DNA from 3 places in the Methylobacterium sp. E-046 genome. Region 1 is predicted to be linked to each of the others. Evidence: riboswitches for the same ligand, from Rfam matches in the RefSeq annotation. Region 1 holds a riboswitch; each other region holds the start of a gene.
What was found. Region 1 has a riboswitch for cobalamin ahead of MKK82_RS17250 (TonB-dependent receptor). Riboswitches for the same ligand answer to the same signal wherever they lie in the genome.
Positions count from the first base shown of each region.

Region 2: it holds a riboswitch for cobalamin, as region 1 does, so the genes downstream of both, MKK82_RS07605 (CbtB-domain containing protein) here and MKK82_RS17250 (TonB-dependent receptor) in region 1, are expected to answer to the same signal.
Region 3: it holds a riboswitch for cobalamin, as region 1 does, so the genes downstream of both, MKK82_RS19560 (TonB-dependent siderophore receptor) here and MKK82_RS17250 (TonB-dependent receptor) in region 1, are expected to answer to the same signal.

Region 1 is NZ_JAKSYP010000176.1:68,622-70,880, reverse strand. Features, by position in the region: gene MKK82_RS17255 (RluA family pseudouridine synthase) at 1-31, opposite strand, end outside; cobalamin riboswitch at 624-817, shown strand; gene MKK82_RS17250 (TonB-dependent receptor) at 1,097-2,259, shown strand, end outside.
Region 2 is NZ_JAKSYP010000090.1:71,317-73,575, reverse strand. Features, by position in the region: gene cobW (cobalamin biosynthesis protein CobW) at 1-103, opposite strand, end outside; gene MKK82_RS07615 (DUF1636 family protein) at 100-501, opposite strand; gene MKK82_RS07610 (CbtA family protein) at 494-1,249, opposite strand; gene MKK82_RS07605 (CbtB-domain containing protein) at 1,266-1,448, opposite strand; cobalamin riboswitch at 1,484-1,679, opposite strand; gene MKK82_RS07600 (S10 family peptidase) at 1,874-2,259, opposite strand, start outside.
Region 3 is NZ_JAKSYP010000183.1:265,253-267,511, reverse strand. Features, by position in the region: gene MKK82_RS19570 (hypothetical protein) at 238-540, shown strand; gene MKK82_RS19565 (ribbon-helix-helix protein, CopG family) at 544-759, shown strand; cobalamin riboswitch at 1,080-1,288, shown strand; gene MKK82_RS19560 (TonB-dependent siderophore receptor) at 1,485-2,259, shown strand, end outside.

The sequences.
Region 1 (2,259 bases):
GCCCGCCGCTTTTGGGAGGTCGTGTCGTCATGTTTCCGCCGGCACCCGTCTCCGCTGCGGACGGGGCGTCCGCGCGCATGGGCCGCGGCGTCGCGGACGTCCGGACCGATGGGATCGACCGGCTGTAGCATCGCCCGCGCGCAGCGGCAAAGGCGGCCCTCCACGCGGGCCCATCAGGGCTCAGAGTCCCAACGAAGCGATCCTGTCCGTCGAGCCGACCGGCCGGCAGGGCGACCGGGAACAGGAAGAGGACCTCGTGCCCGACCAGCCCCTCGTACGCGACGTCATTCGCCCCACGCGCGGGCCGCCGAAGACCGAGACCCTGATGCCGAGTTCCCCTGAAAACGCGTGGATCAGGCCGTTCCGGGCGCTTACGGCGAACGCGACGCTGCTCCCGAGGAGCCGGAAAACCTTGGGCTGTCCGTCATCGGCACGGATCTCGGCCACCGACAAGCTATTGTAGCGCCGGGGCAGGCTCGGGCCTCCAAGCGGATCCCCGCAAGAGGGGCTCCAACCCATATTTCGAACCGATCACCGCGTCCCCGCCGGAGCCGCAACGGAGCACCGCCCGCGTCGATTCACGGCAACCTTCGGACACGCGGTTGACGCCCAGGCGCGCTACGGCCAAGCTGTCGGCCGACGGTTCCCCTTGGGGATCAAAAGGGAACGCGGTGAGGGGTTCGCCCCGAAGCCGCGGCTGCCCCCGCAACTGTAAGCGGCGAGCCCTTCACCACCACGTCACTGGGTCACCCCGGGAAGACGGTGCGAGGGCGGCGACCCGCGAGCCAGGAGACCTGCCGTCAGCCGTGGTCACACGCGAAACGCGCCGGGCGGGGTGTCCTGGCGGGTGTCGAGGCACCGTCAATCCCGAGGGGAGGCGGTCGCCGAGGCCTCGTTCGCGGTGACGTGCCACAGCAAGCGCGCCCGCGACACCGTTCCCGATGTCCGTCTCCGTCCTCTCGAACTCCCCGAATCCGACATCGGGCCGCCGCGCACGCGTTTCGGCGCCGTCACCGAGTGGACGTTGAATTGCAATGTTATTACACTGCTTTTAGACTTGGGGGCCGGCGCGCGCCGCGCACGGACCGCTTCCCTCATGCCTTCATCGCCCCATCGCCCCAGACTCACCGGGACGGCGCCGCTCTGCGGCTTTCTCCTCGCGCTCCTCGCCAGTCCGACCGCCGCTCAGGAGACCGTCACCTTGGATGAACTGTCCGTCGCGGGTGCAGGCGGCGATCCGAGCCGCCTTCCGCCGAACGGCCTCAACCTGCGCACGCCCGACCGGACTGCGAGCCGTGTCGGCCTGACGCCGCTGGAGACCCCGGCCAGCCTCGATATCGTGTCCGGCGAGACCGCGCGGCTGCGCGGCCAGGACACGATCGCCGACGCTGTGACCCAGGACGCCACCGGCATCACCACCATCGCGGCGCCCGGCAACGGCAACGGCGCGTTCACGTCCCGCGGCTTCGCTGGCCCGAACTCGATCCAGCAGCTCTACGACGGCACGCGCTTCTACGTCGGCGCCAACACCGTGACCTTCCCGTTCGACACGTGGAACGTCGAGCGAATCGAGGTGCTGCGCGGGCCGTCCTCGGTGCTCTACGGCGACGGCGCCATCGGCGGCGTCATCAACGTGGTCCCGAAGAAGCCGGTCTTCGTTCCGATCAACACCGCCCGCGCGGTGGTGGGCACCGACGGCGTCGCGCGCCTCGCCCTCGATTCCGGCAGTCCGATCGGGCAAGCCGAGTTCGGCGACACCTTCGCGTATCGCCTCAACGTCAGCGGCAACCGCGCCGACGGTTGGATCCGGCCGGAGGGCGATTTTCGCAACCTCGCGGTCTCGGCCGCCCTCCTGTTCCAGCCGAGCCCGAACCTCGCCATCACCCTGAGCCACGATCTCGGCTACCAGGAGCCCGCCCGCTACTGGGGCACGCCGCTGGTCGAGGGACGGATCCCGGATCTGATCCGGTTCAACAACTACAACGTCCGCGACGCGAAGATCACCTGGGCCGACAACTGGACCCAGATCAAGACCGAATGGTCCCCCTCGGCCGACATGACGATCCGCAACACCGCCTACCGGCTCACCAGCCGGCGCCACTGGCTCGACGTCGAGCAGTACAGCTACAACCGCGGCACCGGACTCGTGAACCGGGGCGACTACCTGGAGATCTACCACAGCCAGGAGCAGGTCGGGGATCGGCTCGACGCGACGTTCCGGGGCAGCCTGTTCGGCCTGCCCAACCAGTTCGTGGCCGG
Region 2 (2,259 bases), on a different contig from region 1:
GACGGCCCTTCGCGTTCTCGACGACGTGGCGCACGAGGGTCGTCTTGCCGGCCCCCAGGAAGCCCGTGACGATGGTGCAGGGGATCTTGGACACGATGGTCATTCGGCGGCCTCCAGGGTGCCGGCCGGAAGCGGGCGAGGTTCGGGGAAGGGTGGGATGCGGGCGACCACGCCCTTGCGGAACTCGGCCGGCCGGTTGCGCCAGGGCACGATGCCGTCCGAGGTCGTCGCGTAGGCGGCTACCCCGGCCAGGATGGTCTCGGCCGAGAGGGCCGGGTCCATGTCGCCGTACACGTAGGTCCAGCGCTCGGCCGAGGCCACGGCCACGGTGCAGGGGCGCTTGCAGACCGACAGACACTCCACGGGCTCGATCCGCAGGTGCGGATCAGCGCCGGCCCGGGCCCGCAGCGCATCGAGGAGGCGGCTCCCGGCGCGGGGTCCGTCCGGGTCGTCGCCCTCGCGGCGGCAGGTCGTGCAGACGTACAGGACGGTCTCAGGCACGGGCCGCACCCCGCGCCGCGTCGCGCGCCAAAGCGTGCCACGCCCAGCCGAATCCCAGGCCGATCATCACCCAGAGCACGAAGCCGATCGCCAGGGATCGCGACGCGAACTGCGCGGCGAGAGCCGCAGGAAGCTCGGAGGTCCCGGCCGGGGCCTGCGGCGCGCCGACCATGTGGGGGATGATCATCAGGATGAGGCCACCCAGGATGGCGATGAACGAGCGGCGGATCGCGATCAGGTAGAGGCCCATTCCAGTTGCCGCCGCGGTCATCACCCACCATGCCTGGCGGGCCGCCAGGGGGGCCGCCTCGCTGCCGGGCAGTTCCGGCGGCAGGCCGAGACCCGGTGCCAGAGCGACGCTGGCGAAGCCCGCGATCGCGAAGGCGAGGCAGGTCCGCGCCGTCGGCTCGCGCCCGCAGGCGAGCATCACCGCGCCGAGCAACAGGGCGTAGCCGACCCCTCCGACCAGGGTCGCGAGTGCGGTGAACGCCATCCGCGGCAGACCGGCACCGGGCTGCCATTCCGGGGCGGCGCGATCCGGCCCGGCCTTATCGGCATCGGAATGATCGTGACCGGAATGAGCCAGCACGATCGGCAACGTCTTGGCTGCCTGATGCGAGGGCTCCGCCCGCTCGTAGCGCTCGGCCGCGAGGATCAGCGGCAAGGTCAGCGTGAGTTCGAGGCCCGTCACGACGATGGCCGCGATGAAGCCGGCAGCCAGCGCCGCCGACAGAAGCCGGATGATCATCCCTTGTGTCAGGGCGTCAGTGGCAGGGGAAGTTCTGGGTGTGCCGGAAGTCGTGCGCCGCGTTGTGGAGCGCGATCGCCGGCGAGAAGCCCGCCATGAACAGCAGGCCGAGGCCGAGGAACGCCGCGAGTGCCACGGCGACGGGTCGCTCGGCCGAGCGGGTGCCGAGTGCGGCGGGGGCGAGGGTCGAAGTGGTCATCAGCGTGTCTCTCCAGCCGCCCCACCGGCGGCATTGCGGGATCCTGGCGTGACGGCAGGTCTCCTGGCTCGCGGCTCTGCGCGCCGGCCGCCTTCCCGGATCGCTCCGGTGGCTCTCTGGCAGGCACTCGCCGCTCACAGTTGCGGGGGCAGCCGCGGATTTGAGGCTTACGCCCCTCACCGCATTCCCTTTTCACCCCGTCGCCGGGGCACCGTCACGGGCCCTTTGTAGACGCTACGGCGTCCCCGCACAACGGATCGGCGGCCGGTGGGATCCGAATCTCGTCGCCATCCTCCGAGCGGCGCCGCCCGACCCGCGATCCTGCCGCGCGGGATGCGGGTCGGGTGAGACTTTCGGCTGTCGTGCGGAGGCGGCGGCGCGTCGAACGGCCTGCTCGCGGAACGGCCCTTCCCGGCGGGTCCGGCCTAGTGCCGCTCCGCCGGGGCTTGCCAGGGGACTTGCGAAGGGGCTTGCGAAGGCGCTTCCGAGGACCCGACATCGCGCGCCTTCACGGCCTCGGAGAAGAGACGCTCGACATCCGTCCTGAACGCCGCCCGCGAATCGGGGCGGGTGTAGAACATGTGCCCGCCCGGATAGACCGCGAGGCTCAGGCGACCCGCCGCGTAGGCGGGGACCTGCGCCAGCAGAAGCTTCGAGGCGTAGTAGGGCGTCACGAGGTCGGTGAAGCCGTGCACCACGAGGACCCGCAGCCGACCGTCCAGGGCGAGGGCTCCCTTCAGGTTGGACAGCACCTCCGGGGCTTGCCGGCCGGAGCCCCAGCTCCAGCCGCGGTTCACGGCTGAGTTGAGCA
Region 3 (2,259 bases), on a different contig from region 1:
CGACCGGGGCTACCAGCCTCCGCTACCTGGCGGCTGGCCTCAGCAAAGCCGGCATCGCCCCGCCTCGGGGAACCACCTAATCACCGATGGCGATGAGCCGCACGCTTACAAGGTTCGAGGTCATAAGGTGAAAAGCAAGAGTAACTCGCCGGCGGTTAGCTAATCTGCGTCGGCCCGTAGAAGGTACGTTTCGTACAATAGAAAAAACGAAGGCTTATTGAGCACCAATCGTGCTCGATGAAAAGAGCATTTTCCGATCGTCTGCCGTGTCAAAAATGCGCGGCCGAAATACAAATTTTACATTATGAGAACGCCGCAGCGGAAACATGGTCGTTAATTTCAGGTGCGAAATTTATGCTTGAGAACACTGAAGAACTCGATGCTTTCAACATCACAATAACTGACAAGATGCAGATCACGATTAATCCAGAGCGAGGTTTGCTGCACAAGACGAGAGCTATGAAAAACTTTAACGGTGTTGATCCGGTAAGCTATATTGCCCGCGCCCTGCCTCGGCATATCAAACAGAACAAGGCTTGAGCGATGGACAAGGTCGCGGTCCCCCACGAGATTGATGAGTTCCTCCTCGAGCGTCTCGAAGCTCGCGCCCGGCAGTTGGGCCTTAGCCGCGATCAGCTAATGGAGAAGTATATTAGAGAATGGATTGACGCGAAGCGGCGGGAGGTCCGGCAGATAAACTTGACCCGGGATCAGATCCTGGATCGGATCATCGAAAAGGGCCTCAATAGGCTCAACTAACCCCTACAAAGCTGCACACCTCAAGCTTCTGGAGACTGCAATCCGATCTTGATTGCGGCGTCGTCGGGGCGAAGGTGTCGCCCCCTTGGTGCTGCACCTCTATTCCGCCCTGGCCCAGAAGGAATAGGCTTTGGTCGCGGCGTGCATGCCTGAGAGGCCTGACGTGTCGCTGGAATTTTTAGGGCGGAGAAAGGCAGAACGCGCTGGAGCACAGGTCGGCTTTAGTAGGCCAGCATTCCTGTTGTGTGATTGACCGGCAACACTGTGAACTAAGATGTTACCAAATGTTTCGTGGCCATTGACCCATCGGCTACCGACAGCGAGTGTGCGGCCGCCAAGGTTCTCACGTTCCTGTGATCGTGAGCTAAGAGGGAAGCCGGTAGGCCCTGACGGGCGATGCCGGCGCTGCCCCCGCAACTGTGAGCGGCGAGCCGCTGCCGACGACGGTCACTGGTGCCTCGCACCGGGAAGGCCAGGCAGAGGTGTTGACCCGCGAGCCAGGAGACCTGCCTCGGCGGTGGTTTTCGTCTCGCGGGCGGGGTGTCCGGTGGGTCGCTGGTCGACACGGGCAAACCTCGCCTTCTGTCGCGCTCGCGCTCCATCGACACGCGGCCCCGGCAAGCGGTGGGGCTCGCCAAGTGGCAACGCGTTCGTCTACTACCACGCACCTAAGGTGCCGTCGCCCGAGACGCATCTTCATCAGCACCGGCATATTAGCGCTCGCGGTGCTGGGTACGCCGGCACTGGCGCAGGACAGATCAATCACGCTGGAAACGCTCTCGGTAGAGGGAGGAGCTGGTAGCCCGATCGATGGCGACGTTCTCGGCCGCTCCGTTGATGCCATCAGCTTGATCGGGCCGACCCCGGGCTTCCGATCTGACCGGGCGGTCAGCGCTACCAAGACGAACACACCTCAGCGCGACGTCCCTCAGGTGGTCACCGTCGTACCGCGTGAACTCATCACGGATATCAACGCGACCCGCGTCGACCGCGCATTCGACTATGTCCCCGGCCTCACGCAGACCAACAATTTCGGCGGGCTTGGCACCTTCGCCTACGCCATCCGCGGCGTAACCACCGCCGAGATCTACCGCAACGGCTTGGCCGCCAACCGCGGCGGGCCGCCACCACTCATAGACACGCAGAATATCGAGCGCATCGAGGTTCTCAGGGGCGCCGGCGGAGCCCTGTTCGGACGAAGCGATCCAGGCGGCCTCGTCAACATCATCACCAAGCAGCCCACCACCACCCGCTTCGTCGAGATGGGCGGCCTGTGGGGCTCGTTCGAGCAGTTCCGCGGGACCGTCGACGCAGGCGGCGCACTCAACGACGAGGGGACGCTGCTCTACCGCTTCAACTTCGCGGCCGGCCGCGAGAACAGCTACCGCGACTTTGTCGGCTCCGACCGGCTGTTCGTGGCGCCGGTCCTGAGCTGGCAGATCACCCCCGACACCAGGCTGACGGTCGAGACCTCAGTCACGCGCAACAACGTCATCGTCG